3 regions of the Paenibacillus lutimineralis genome follow, and region 2 is predicted to be linked to each of the others. Evidence: riboswitches for the same ligand, from Rfam matches in the RefSeq annotation. Region 2 holds a riboswitch; each other region holds the start of a gene.
What was found. A riboswitch is a leader RNA that binds a small molecule or an ion and turns the genes downstream of it on or off. The one in region 2 is predicted to bind cyclic di-AMP.

Region 1 (3,624 bases), 550 kb from region 2:
TTGTACTGGAAGGTGCGGGAAGTCCGGCGGAGATCAATTTGAAGCAGCGCGATATCGTCAATATGAATCTGGCTGGGTGGGCGGAAGCTCCGGTCATTTTGGTGGGCGATATCGATCGCGGCGGGGTGTTTGCGTTTCTGGTCGGGACGCTCGAATTGCTGGAGCCCGAAGAGAGGGCCAGGGTGAAGGGCTTCATCATCAATAAATTCAGAGGCGATCTGGAGCTGCTTCGGCCAGGGCTGGATTGGTTGGAACAGCGGACAGGCATTCCCGTGCTCGGCGTGCTGCCCTTCCTGCCGGATATGGAGATCGAGGCCGAGGATTCAGTTATTCTCGACTCCTACGCTTCGATGCCTAAGCAGGGCCGTGATATTGATATTGCCGTTATTCGTTATCCCCGTATTTCCAATTTTACTGACTTCGACATGCTGGATGCAGAGCCGGACGTGTCTGTGCGTTATGTCCAGCGAGCAGCGGAGCTAGGAGAGCCGGATGTAATCATCCTGCCAGGCTCCAAGGATACGATTAGCGACTTGGCATTTCTGCGAGAACAGGGGCTGGACGGAGCGATTGAGCAGTATATGGAGAGCAGCACTCATTCGCAACTGGTCGGTATTTGTGGCGGATATCAGATGCTTGGCGATGTACTCCTTGATCCAGAGGCCGTTGAATCTGGCAAAGTGAATCAATCCCGTGGACTTGGCTGGCTGCCGCTGAGGACGACGTTTCTTCCTGGAAAAAAGACAATCCGCACCGCAGGACATGTTCTACCTGATGCCCCCCTCCACCTTTATTCGACGGAGCCTATTATCCCCGTTGGTGGCTACGAAATTCATTCCGGGGAGACGGTATACTCAAGCCAAGCTGGTTGTGTGTTAGAGTCATCTAACTCAGATACCGTAGTGAACTCAAACGATGTGACAAGAAGCACTGCTAGTAGGGAGAAAGAGGCAACTTCCTTATTCCTAGTTCAAAGCGTTGATGGAGAGGAACGAATGGAGGGAGTCTGTCGTATTGATGGGCGAGTGTTCGGTACGTATTTGCACGGTCTATTCAATAGTGATAGCTATCGCAGGGCTTGGTTGGATGGAATTAGACAAGCCAAGGGGCTGGAGCCTCTGGCTACGACATTCTCCGCCGCCGTAAGGCGAGAGATTGCGTTTGACCGACTTGCCGATCATGTAAGAGGGCATCTGGATATGGATCAAATATATGAGATTGCAGACCTTCCAAAGAATCCTCAGTTTTGACATACGCTTACATTTGTAATACGATGAATATACGCTTAATTTTCGAATGGTAAAGTCGAAAAGCGGGGGAACCATTTTTTGGGGCGAATCGTTGTGCATAGTACACGTAGGGAACCATCTTTCCCGAGTCCGTCAGCTAACCTCGTCAGCAGTGGATGGGTCATCATTTATACTGCTCTGCAATGACCCTGCTACGGGTCTTTTTGTGTTTATGGATCTTTTTATAATGACCCGTTATTACTCGGCATGTGATGCCTTGCGCTGCACTGTCATCTTTGGTTTCCGTGCTTCTTCTTTACGAATCGGCGTGTTGTAGAGATAAAGGAGGAGATGGTGTATGGCAAGCCCGAAGTACATTACAAATATCGATAGGGTGACGCAGTTGTCTCAAATGGAACGGGATCAACTTCGTCCGATTACTGACAAATTCGTGTTCCGGGCGAATGATTATTATTTGAATCTGATTGACTGGGACGATCCTAATGACCCGATTCGTAAGCTGGTTATTCCGAATACCGGGGAATTGCGGGAATATGGGCGCTGGGATGCTTCTGACGAGGATACGAATTATGTCGTACCTGGCTGTCAGCATAAGTATCGGACAACGGCGCTTCTGATCGTCTCTGAGGTATGTGGTGCTTATTGCCGCTACTGCTTCCGTAAGCGGTTGTTCCGCAATGATGTGAAGGAAGCGATGGCCGATGTAACACCGGGGATTGAATATATCTCCAGACATTCTGAGATCAACAATGTGTTATTGACGGGCGGGGATAGTCTGATTCTCGCAACTACCAAGCTGCGCACTATCCTCGAACGGCTGCGGTCGATCGATCATGTGAAGATCATCCGACTTGGCTCGAAAATCCCTGTCTTTAATCCGATGCGGATCTATGAGGATCCTGATCTATTGCAGTTGATCTCTGAATTTTCCTCAGCGGAGAAGCGCATTTATGTGATGGCGCATATTAATCATCCGCGGGAGATTACGGCGGAAGCGCGCAAATGCTTCGAGGCACTACATAAGGCTGGAGCCATTGTCGTGAATCAGACGCCGATCCTGAAGGGGATCAATGATGACGAGAAGGTGCTTGGGGAACTGCTCGACAAATTGTCCTGGGCAGGTGTAACACCTTATTATTTCTTCATCAACCGTCCGGTCGCCGGCAATTCCGATTTTGTTATTCCGCTGCAGCGGGCATATGAACTGGTGGAAGGGGCTAAGGCCCGTACTTCCGGCTTAGGCAAGCGCGTTCGCTTATCAATGAGCCATACATCCGGTAAAATCGAAATATTAGCGATCGAGAACGGAATGGCGTATTTGAAGTATCATCAGTCCCGTGATGATGAGTATGGGAAGTTCATGATGCTTGAATGTCCAGAAGATGCAGCCTGGTTTGATGATCTTCCTGGCAATGAGTCGTATTGGAAGAGACCCGAGAAGAAATTGGCCGAGGTCGTCTCGGTGAATGAATTATAAGAAGAATTGATTCTTTTAACACGGAAGAACCGCCGGAATCCCATTTCCGGCGGTTCTTCTTATGATCTATCCCTCTTAAACTTTGAATTTATTTATAGCCTCTCTCAAGGAAAGAGCATGATGATGGAGCTGTTCAATGGCTCCGACATGGTTCTTCATTTCTTCGATTTGCCGGCTGGTGTTGTTGGAGATTTCTTCGATGCTGAGAAGAGATTTTCCGGTAATATTGGCCGATTCTTCAACAGAGGCAGTTACTTCTTCCGTGCTGGCCGAGATTTCCTCGGTTGCCGCTGAGACGGATTGAACGCTGGAGTTAATCTCCGAGATCAGCTCGGTCAAATGGCTGAACGCCTGCTCTGCCTGATTCACTTGCTCCGTACCAGAACCAATCTCATTAGTGGCACGCTGCATCGTCTGCATTGAGCTTACAGTCTCTTCCTGAATGCTTAACAAGTTTTCGCTGATCTTCGTTGTGGCATCCTTCGTCTGTTCAGCAAGCAGGCGAATTTCTTCGGCGACGACGGAGAAGCCTTTGCCATGCTCTCCAGCCCGTGCTGCTTCAATTGCCGCATTCAGAGCCAAAATATGAACCTGTTTCGTAATACTTGTGATCAGGTCTACGACCTGAATGATGGATGAAGCACGTTCGTTCAAAGTTGAAATATGCGTGAGCAATGCTGCTGCGGCCTGCTCAACAAGTTGCATCTGACGGGTCGCCGACTTGGCCAGCTCATTCCCGTTGTCAGCCTCATCTGAAGCTTCACCAATGCGTTCTGTCACTTCAGCGGAGGAACCGGCGATATGCTGGATCCCTAGTGAGATCTCTTCCATTGCTCGGGCATTCTCTGCGGCCGCTCCGGCGATTACGGTGCTGCCTTTCTCAATTTTCTGCATCGA
Region 2 (3,624 bases):
TGCTCAGGAAGCTTGCACTCTCGGTCGTCGATAGCACCATTGATACCGCGATGACGAGGAACAAGGATAACATCGTCAGCGTGACCGCTTTGAAGATACGGTCCTGAGTCAGACGATAGCGGAACAGCACAAGATCAGACCGCCCGCGAATCATCGAGATTACAGCGCCGATCAGAATCATAAAGGTCGTTGTCTTAATCCCACCCCCGGTAGAGCTCGGGGAAGCACCGATAAACATAAGGATGACCATAAAGAATTGAGTTGCCTGCCTTAGCGAGCCCAGGTCGACCGTATTTGCCCCCGCCGTCCGCGGCGATACCGACTGGAAGAAGGAAGCCCATATCTTTTCTCCCCAGCTAAGGCTTGAGAATGTGCCTGGATTCGTAAACTCAAATACGTAAATAACCAAAGCCCCAACCAAAATAAGCGAAGCTGTCATCGTCAATACCACTTTGGAATGAAGCGATAACTTACGGTGTTTCCGGAAGTCAACGAGATCCGACAACACGATGAATCCAAGGCCCCCAGATACAATCAGGAACATCGTCACCAGGTTAACAATCGGATCGCCTACATAGCGAGTAAGGCTCTGGTAATGACCGAACAAGTCAAAACCAGCATTATTAAACATGGACACTCCATGGAATATTCCAAAATATAGCGCGCGTCCAAACGGCATATCAAAGGACCAGCGAATCGTATAGATTAACGCGGCGCTACTCTCAATGACCAGGGAATAGATCAGAACCTTGCGAATCAAGCGGACGATCCCTTCCATCGTGTTCTGGTTCATCGCCTCTTGCAGCAAAAGACGGTCCTTGAGCGATATTCTACGTTTGAATACGAGCGAGAATAAGGTTGCCACGGTCATGAACCCGAGACCGCCCGTCTGAATCAGCAGCATAATCACGACCTGACCGAACGTAGAATAATATGTCCCTGTATCCACGACGATCAATCCAGTCACACAGGTTGCTGAAGTTGCGGTAAACAGCGCATCAACGAATGGTAAGGATTCCCCTGTTGTACTTGAGATCGGCAGCATTAACAGTAGTGCTCCAACGAGAATAATGGCTGCGAAGCCCAATACTAAAATCTGTGGCGGGGAAAACCTGAACCATTTTACCCACATGTTTAACTGCAACTTAATCACTCCATCCTTTTTGTAGCAAAGAAAAAAAGCACTGGAAATCCAATGCTTATTGATTGGTCCCTGCTCAAAGGCCTACGAGGTTAGCTGACGGATTCGGACATGAACGGTTGCCCTATTCGCTTGAATCCTTGGAATATCCAGGAATTCAGCGAAACTCACCCCTAAAAATCGGTTCCCCCGTTTTCGTAAAGAAATTCGGCCATTTAATATTTTATTGTTTCATTGTTTTTCATTTCATTTTCGTCAAATGGATTATAAGCCTTATCGGCGTGTAATAACAAAGTTTCTTTTGGATTAAATAACTCGAAAAAGACGTAAAAGGCGTGAAACTATGATTATGATACTCCATTATCTGAGCCGTGCGAGACCTTACCAGAGATATTGCAGATTCTCGTGAACTATAGCCCGATTGGCGAACCTAAGGTCCCCTATGTTATCTTTAATTGAATGTGTTTTTTAAGAATTACGCCCAATGTCACCCCCGCTTCTAACTCACTGGTTACGACAAGCGGACACATTGAACAATTCCTTGTTTAGAAAAAAGTGTAAAAGGAGCTGTAAAAATGCAAACTTCCAAGAACTCACCTGGGATCTTGCTCAAACCTAAAGCACTCTGGATACTTGCTGCGATTGGATTGGTCCTCTTCATCGTCCTGCAGCTTTGGCTCCCTTCCGTGAACGAGCCGGAGCAACAATTAAGCAAGACCATCAGCAAAGATCAAGCCAGGCAAGCCGCCGCTTCGTTCGCTCAGACGGAGCTTGGCATCAACGGCAATTTTCAGAATGCTCACGTTACATACGATACAAAGCCTGAACTGTTCGGATATTTGACGAAGGAAAATTTAGTCGGCAAATATTCTAAATCCTATGGCAAACAATTTCCTTATGACGTCTTCCATGTTACCTTTACAGACCCGGATGACATATTAAGCCTCTTAAGCATCGACATAAATATGCAGGAGGGCAATGTCGTTGCCTTTGAGAAGGTCATCTCGACAAGTAATGCCACCAAGCAAACTTTACTCGACTACGGTCGCGAGAATACACTGTCTCTGGTGGCCCGGGAAGGCGATATCAGCCTGACTGATAAAGAGCAGCTAGTCCGCCCTTACCTGAAGACTCTAGGAGTGAGTGAAGCCGATCTGAAGTTGGCTACCACCGAAGGGCAATACGGTCTACTGTATGAATTGCCAAATTACGAGATCGGACAGTCACAGGCCCAGATACAATTTCATTTCGAATATGGCGCGGTAGCTTCAATGGAGACGAAGTTCACCGTTCCGAGTTCCTACAACGATTATCTCAGCGGTCAGAAGACGCTCGCCTACATCCTTACCTTTGCAGGCTATGGGCTACTCACCTTCGTTCTGGCTATTCTGGCGATCGTGTACAGCATAGTGACAAGAGCCTACACCTCTTTTAAGCGTGGTCTCTTACTAGCTTCTCTTTATTTTGTCCTAAGTATGGTCGGAGCAATCAACATGCTGCCCTATTTACAGAAGGATAGTCTGAGCAGCTCCATACTCATCTTGAGCTTCGTTATTCAGGGCGTAGTAACTCTACTGCTGTCCGGCTCCATCTATGTATCGCTAGTAGGTGGCGATGCGCTCTGGAGACAGAAGGGGCGGATCCTCTGGCCAAGGGCCAAAGAGCCCGGTTATGGCCGCCACGTGCTGACAGCGATGACGAACGGGTATGCCTGGGCGCTGATTTTGCTTGGGGTACAGTCCGTTATTTTCCTGGCTCTCGAGAATACGATTCATACCTGGTCGACGACAGATGCCTCCCAATCGACGTATAACATGCTTCTGCCGCTGCTATTCCCGCTGCTGGCTTGGGTAGCTGGTATCGGAGAGGAGGCCGTATACCGACTGTTCGGGATCGCTATGCTAAAGAAGATGTTCCGTAGTACATTTGTAGCAAGTTTGATTACTTCTCTGATCTGGGCCTTCGGTCATACCCTATATCCGATATATCCAGTTATTTCGCGGCCTATTGAACTCATGTTCATCGGCTTACTGTTCAGCTTCGTGTTCCTGCGCTATGGATTTATTACCGCCGTCTTCTCCCACGTCATCTTCGATACGATTCTGATGTCAATCAGTCTGATGGTCATGGGCGGAGGACTGAATATTGCTGCTGGGTTATTCTATCTGGTACTGCCGGCCATTGTCGGTTATCTGATCTACCGCTTCAACCCAGCGTATAAGGAACGTCCGATTTCGCCAACAAAAAAAGAGGAGCCGTTTATTCCGGCTCCTCATCCCGAAGCGAATCAATAATTGTCTGTGCGAGTTTATCCCCGATAGAAAGAGGCCGAAAATCTTCGATGGAGGCCTCTTTTATTTTTTTCAGTGAGCCGAAGTGCTTCAACAGCAGTTTGCGTCGTTTCTCACCTACGCCGGGTATCGCATCAAGCTGCGATACGACCATCGATTTAGCTCGCTGCTCACGATGGAAAGAGATCGCGA
Region 3 (3,624 bases), 1.3 Mb from region 2:
GGTTGGCATTTGTCCTTTGCCTTTCTTGATGATGCCGTAGAGCTGATCCGCTGATAATGTAGCTCCGATTTTCTGCAAATTCGGACCAACTTGACCTTGCAGTTGATCGCCATGGCAACTGATACAGTTTGCCTTGATAATAGCATCGGCCTGATCAGCATTGAGTGTAATTTCAGGCATGGTTGGTTTGGCCTCTTTGGCCACTTCTTCTTTACCAGGTAAGGTGAAAATCAACACGATGGCCATAATGAATGCCACGCCGAGTAATCCGCTCATGATCCATTTCTGCACACGAATCGCCCCTTTATGTAAGCTATCCATTCCATTATACCGGAACATCGCAGTGGATCATAGCATTTGTGACAAAAAAAGTAATGATAATTTAGTGTTTTCTTGAAAATATATGCAAATCATCACAGACAACATTAAAGTTCGTTGTGGCCAGGATCTTCTCCCTTAGGGAATCCGCGAAATACCATACAATAGTAAGGCTTGGAAATGCCGCCGGGCGTCATCTTCTCATATAGGTCCGTAATGACGAAGCCCGATTTCTGGTACGCTCGGATCGCTCTTTTGTTCCAGGTCAGTACCTCGAGATCCACCTCATTACTAGGCTTACGACGCAGCGCCTCCTCCGCGATCGCGATGACAAATGATTTACCATAGCCGTGACCACATAAATCAGGTCTCATCCCGACCCCAATACGGGTTACTCCTTTGAGAGGGAAGTATTGGGCAAAGCCAGCGAGCTCGCCGGTCTCATCCAATAGGGAGGCGTATTGTTCGGCCCGTAGTGCAGGATTGCCGAATTCTACATCGAGCGCCTTCATCTGTTCCCAAGGGAGCCAGCTATATACGTCATAGGGAGAATCGTAGCGCCAGGTGCAGATATCTGCGCCATGGTCTTCTTCCATAGGTACAATAAGAAATTTCGGAATATACTTTTCCATATTTACGCCTCCTTGCTTATTGCATGATAGGATGGATGCCTAGATTACCTTTTTAAACTCACTCTAACGGGAATTCTATTCCTTGTAAAGGTGTTAGCGCGATTTTAGAATATTTTGCTTACCCAATACGTTGTAGAAGCGGATATAAAAAAATGCAACTGATTCCGGGCTTGGAATCAACTGCATTATATAGATAAATGATGATAAATGAATGAATGAAAGTCAAATGGTTGAACGCTGGAGATTAAGCTTGGGCATACAGAGAATAAGTATATTGACTAAGGATACGCTTGGCGCCGACATAACGCGCTTTGTAGTAGCTATTGCTCAAGCTGTCGATACGAACGCCCTTGGATGAGGAGGAATGCGCGAATTCTCCATTACCAACATAAATGCCTACATGGGACACGCCACTACCCGTCGTATTGAAGAAGACGAGATCGCCAGGCTTCAACTGGCTCTTGCTTACTGCAGTGCCTTGCTTGAACTGATCCGTCGATACACGAGGTAGGGTTACGCCCATTTTCTGATATACATATTTGGTGAAGCCTGAGCAGTCAAAACCGCTACTGGCGCTGATTCCACCTAGTCTGTAAGGTGTACCGTATACCGAGTCAACAACATTAGTTAGAGTGGTGCTCGCAAAAGCATTGCCGCTTTGCATAGTGAAGAAGATGGCTAGGCTTGCTGCGGCTGCGATGATTGTTTTTCTCAAGATGTAAACTCCTTCCAAGGCCTGCGAGGTTAGCTTGCGGATTCGGTTGAAGGTTCCCTATGGCAGCGTGATAGCGGCCAATTCACCCCAGATGGTTCCCCCGTTTCCCGGGTGCTTAGGAATTCGGCTGTTCTTAGTTGATTCACCCAAAAGTTACGATAGTTACAATAAAGTTTACAAACTTGTTACTATTACATTGGTCATTTTACCAAACCCGCCCAGGTTTGACAAGCTTGTCGATAGATTTGATCTGTAAGTCTGTGTTTATATTTGAGTGCATAGGCATAAAGGGCCAGAAGTAGGGGGAATGCAGGCCCTTAGGCAAATAAAAAACCCGCGGTTGTGATTCTAATTGAATCGCCGCGGGCTTAAAATTCGTTATTATTCTACATCATCGTGATCTGTAACTTCTCCAGTAGCATCTTCGTACTTGTCAGAACTCATAACGCGCTTAGCTCCAACATAACGGTCTACATAATATTTCTCGCTCAATTTGCTAATTACAACGCCCTTGGAAGTGGAAGCGTGAGCAAATTTGCCTTCACCTACATAAACACCCACATGAGATATGCCTTTGCCTGAAGTGTTGAAGAACACCAGGTCGCCGGCGAGTAGTTCATCCTTGGATATGGATTCGCCCATTTTATATTGCGATCCCGATTGGTGAGGAAGCTTGATACCGATTTTGGAGAATACATACATCGTAAATCCTGAGCAGTCAAACCCAGAAGTCGTTGTACCACCGGATACATACTTCGTTCCGAGCGCTCCATCAATAGCAGAGTCTAATTTGGAGTCTGCGAAAGCGCTGCCAGTTCCGATGGAGAAGAGCAATGTAACACCAAGAGCTAATGTAGTTAACTGTTTCTTCAAGAAAAATACTCCTTCCGATTGCCTACGAGGTTAGCTTACGGATTCGGTTGAAGGTTCCCTATGATCCCTCTCTAGCGAGATCAATTCACCCAAAGTGGTTCCCCCGTTCCCCGTTAAGGGAATTCGGCCATGATTTCGTAAATAATTGTTATAATTACACTCGCTATTGCTATTACTTGACTTATTATGACAATAATGATTACAAAACTGTTACTGAATTTCTGCTGTTGTTATTGTAACAAAGAGAAGTATATTTTGGCAATGGTTAATTCACAAGATTCAGAGAGAAAAACAAAGAACAAGGCCTCCGATTCTGGCGGAGGCCTTGTGGTATAAGGGATTGTAATAGTGAAAAAAAATTAACTTTTTTGTGATTTCATTTCCCATAGTTGATATTGAGAGGTTATTTCCCAAACTCTAAACAAACTTCGTATGAAAGGATAGCTTTGCTGCAGAATAAGAGCGAGTATTCCGGTCCATATCCACGATACTGAGCCAAAGATTAAGAACAAGATCAGTGCAAAAGCTCCAAGTAAGAGAGAGATGCCTGCTCCAGGAAGCGCATATCGAATACCTATTAGAATAGAACCCCATAGCCCCTTTTTAAAAAGATAGCCAAATTGCGCGAACAGCGAGATTTGGTCAATGAGCCAGCAATAGATCATCCATGCAAGTAGAACGCCCGACATCTTCAGGATCGGGGTGATCTGTATGGTTCCTGAGCGAAGTATGTCTGGCAGAAGTCCCTGAACGTGAGGGAGAATCCATAATAGGGGAAGGCTGATTAATATAAGTTCGATAAATAGGAAGAAGAACACCGGCTTCCCAAACTCCTTCATGCCTCGGAACAGCGGAAGTCCGCTCTTTCGCTCCTCCTTGGACATTAAGCCATACAGGATCCCTGCCTGGAGCAGGGGCGTCACTAGCAGTCGGATGAGAGCCATGCCGAGCAGCATCCCCAGATAGAGACGGATGTCTGGGCTATGCTTGAGCTCGTACTGACCTTCCAGAAGGAATAGAGACTGGCTGAGCATATTGGGCGGGGGATCTGGGTATCTAACCAAGACCTCCGTAACTACTGAATTG

Region 1: it holds a riboswitch for cyclic di-AMP, as region 2 does, so the genes downstream of both, EI981_RS21465 (KamA family radical SAM protein) here and EI981_RS23665 (TrkH family potassium uptake protein) in region 2, are expected to answer to the same signal.
Region 3: it holds a riboswitch for cyclic di-AMP, as region 2 does, so the genes downstream of both, EI981_RS00505 (C40 family peptidase) here and EI981_RS23665 (TrkH family potassium uptake protein) in region 2, are expected to answer to the same signal.

Annotation. Positions count from the first base shown of each region.
Region 1 covers NZ_CP034346.1:4,801,321-4,804,944, reverse strand. Annotated here, with positions in the region: gene EI981_RS21470 (cobyric acid synthase) at 1-1,250, shown strand, start outside; cyclic di-AMP (ydaO/yuaA leader) riboswitch at 1,273-1,416, shown strand; gene EI981_RS21465 (KamA family radical SAM protein) at 1,588-2,727, shown strand; gene EI981_RS21460 (methyl-accepting chemotaxis protein) at 2,803-3,624, opposite strand, start outside.
Region 2 covers NZ_CP034346.1:5,350,035-5,353,658, forward strand. Annotated here, with positions in the region: gene EI981_RS23665 (TrkH family potassium uptake protein) at 1-1,132, opposite strand, end outside; cyclic di-AMP (ydaO/yuaA leader) riboswitch at 1,208-1,364, opposite strand; gene EI981_RS23670 (CPBP family intramembrane glutamic endopeptidase) at 1,717-3,435, shown strand; gene uvrC (excinuclease ABC subunit UvrC) at 3,401-3,624, opposite strand, start outside.
Region 3 covers NZ_CP034346.1:107,061-110,684, forward strand. Annotated here, with positions in the region: gene EI981_RS00495 (c-type cytochrome) at 1-291, opposite strand, end outside; gene EI981_RS00500 (GNAT family N-acetyltransferase) at 426-950, opposite strand; gene EI981_RS00505 (C40 family peptidase) at 1,195-1,665, opposite strand; cyclic di-AMP (ydaO/yuaA leader) riboswitch at 1,669-1,804, opposite strand; gene EI981_RS00510 (C40 family peptidase) at 2,047-2,538, opposite strand; cyclic di-AMP (ydaO/yuaA leader) riboswitch at 2,542-2,677, opposite strand; gene EI981_RS00515 (hypothetical protein) at 2,898-3,624, opposite strand, start outside.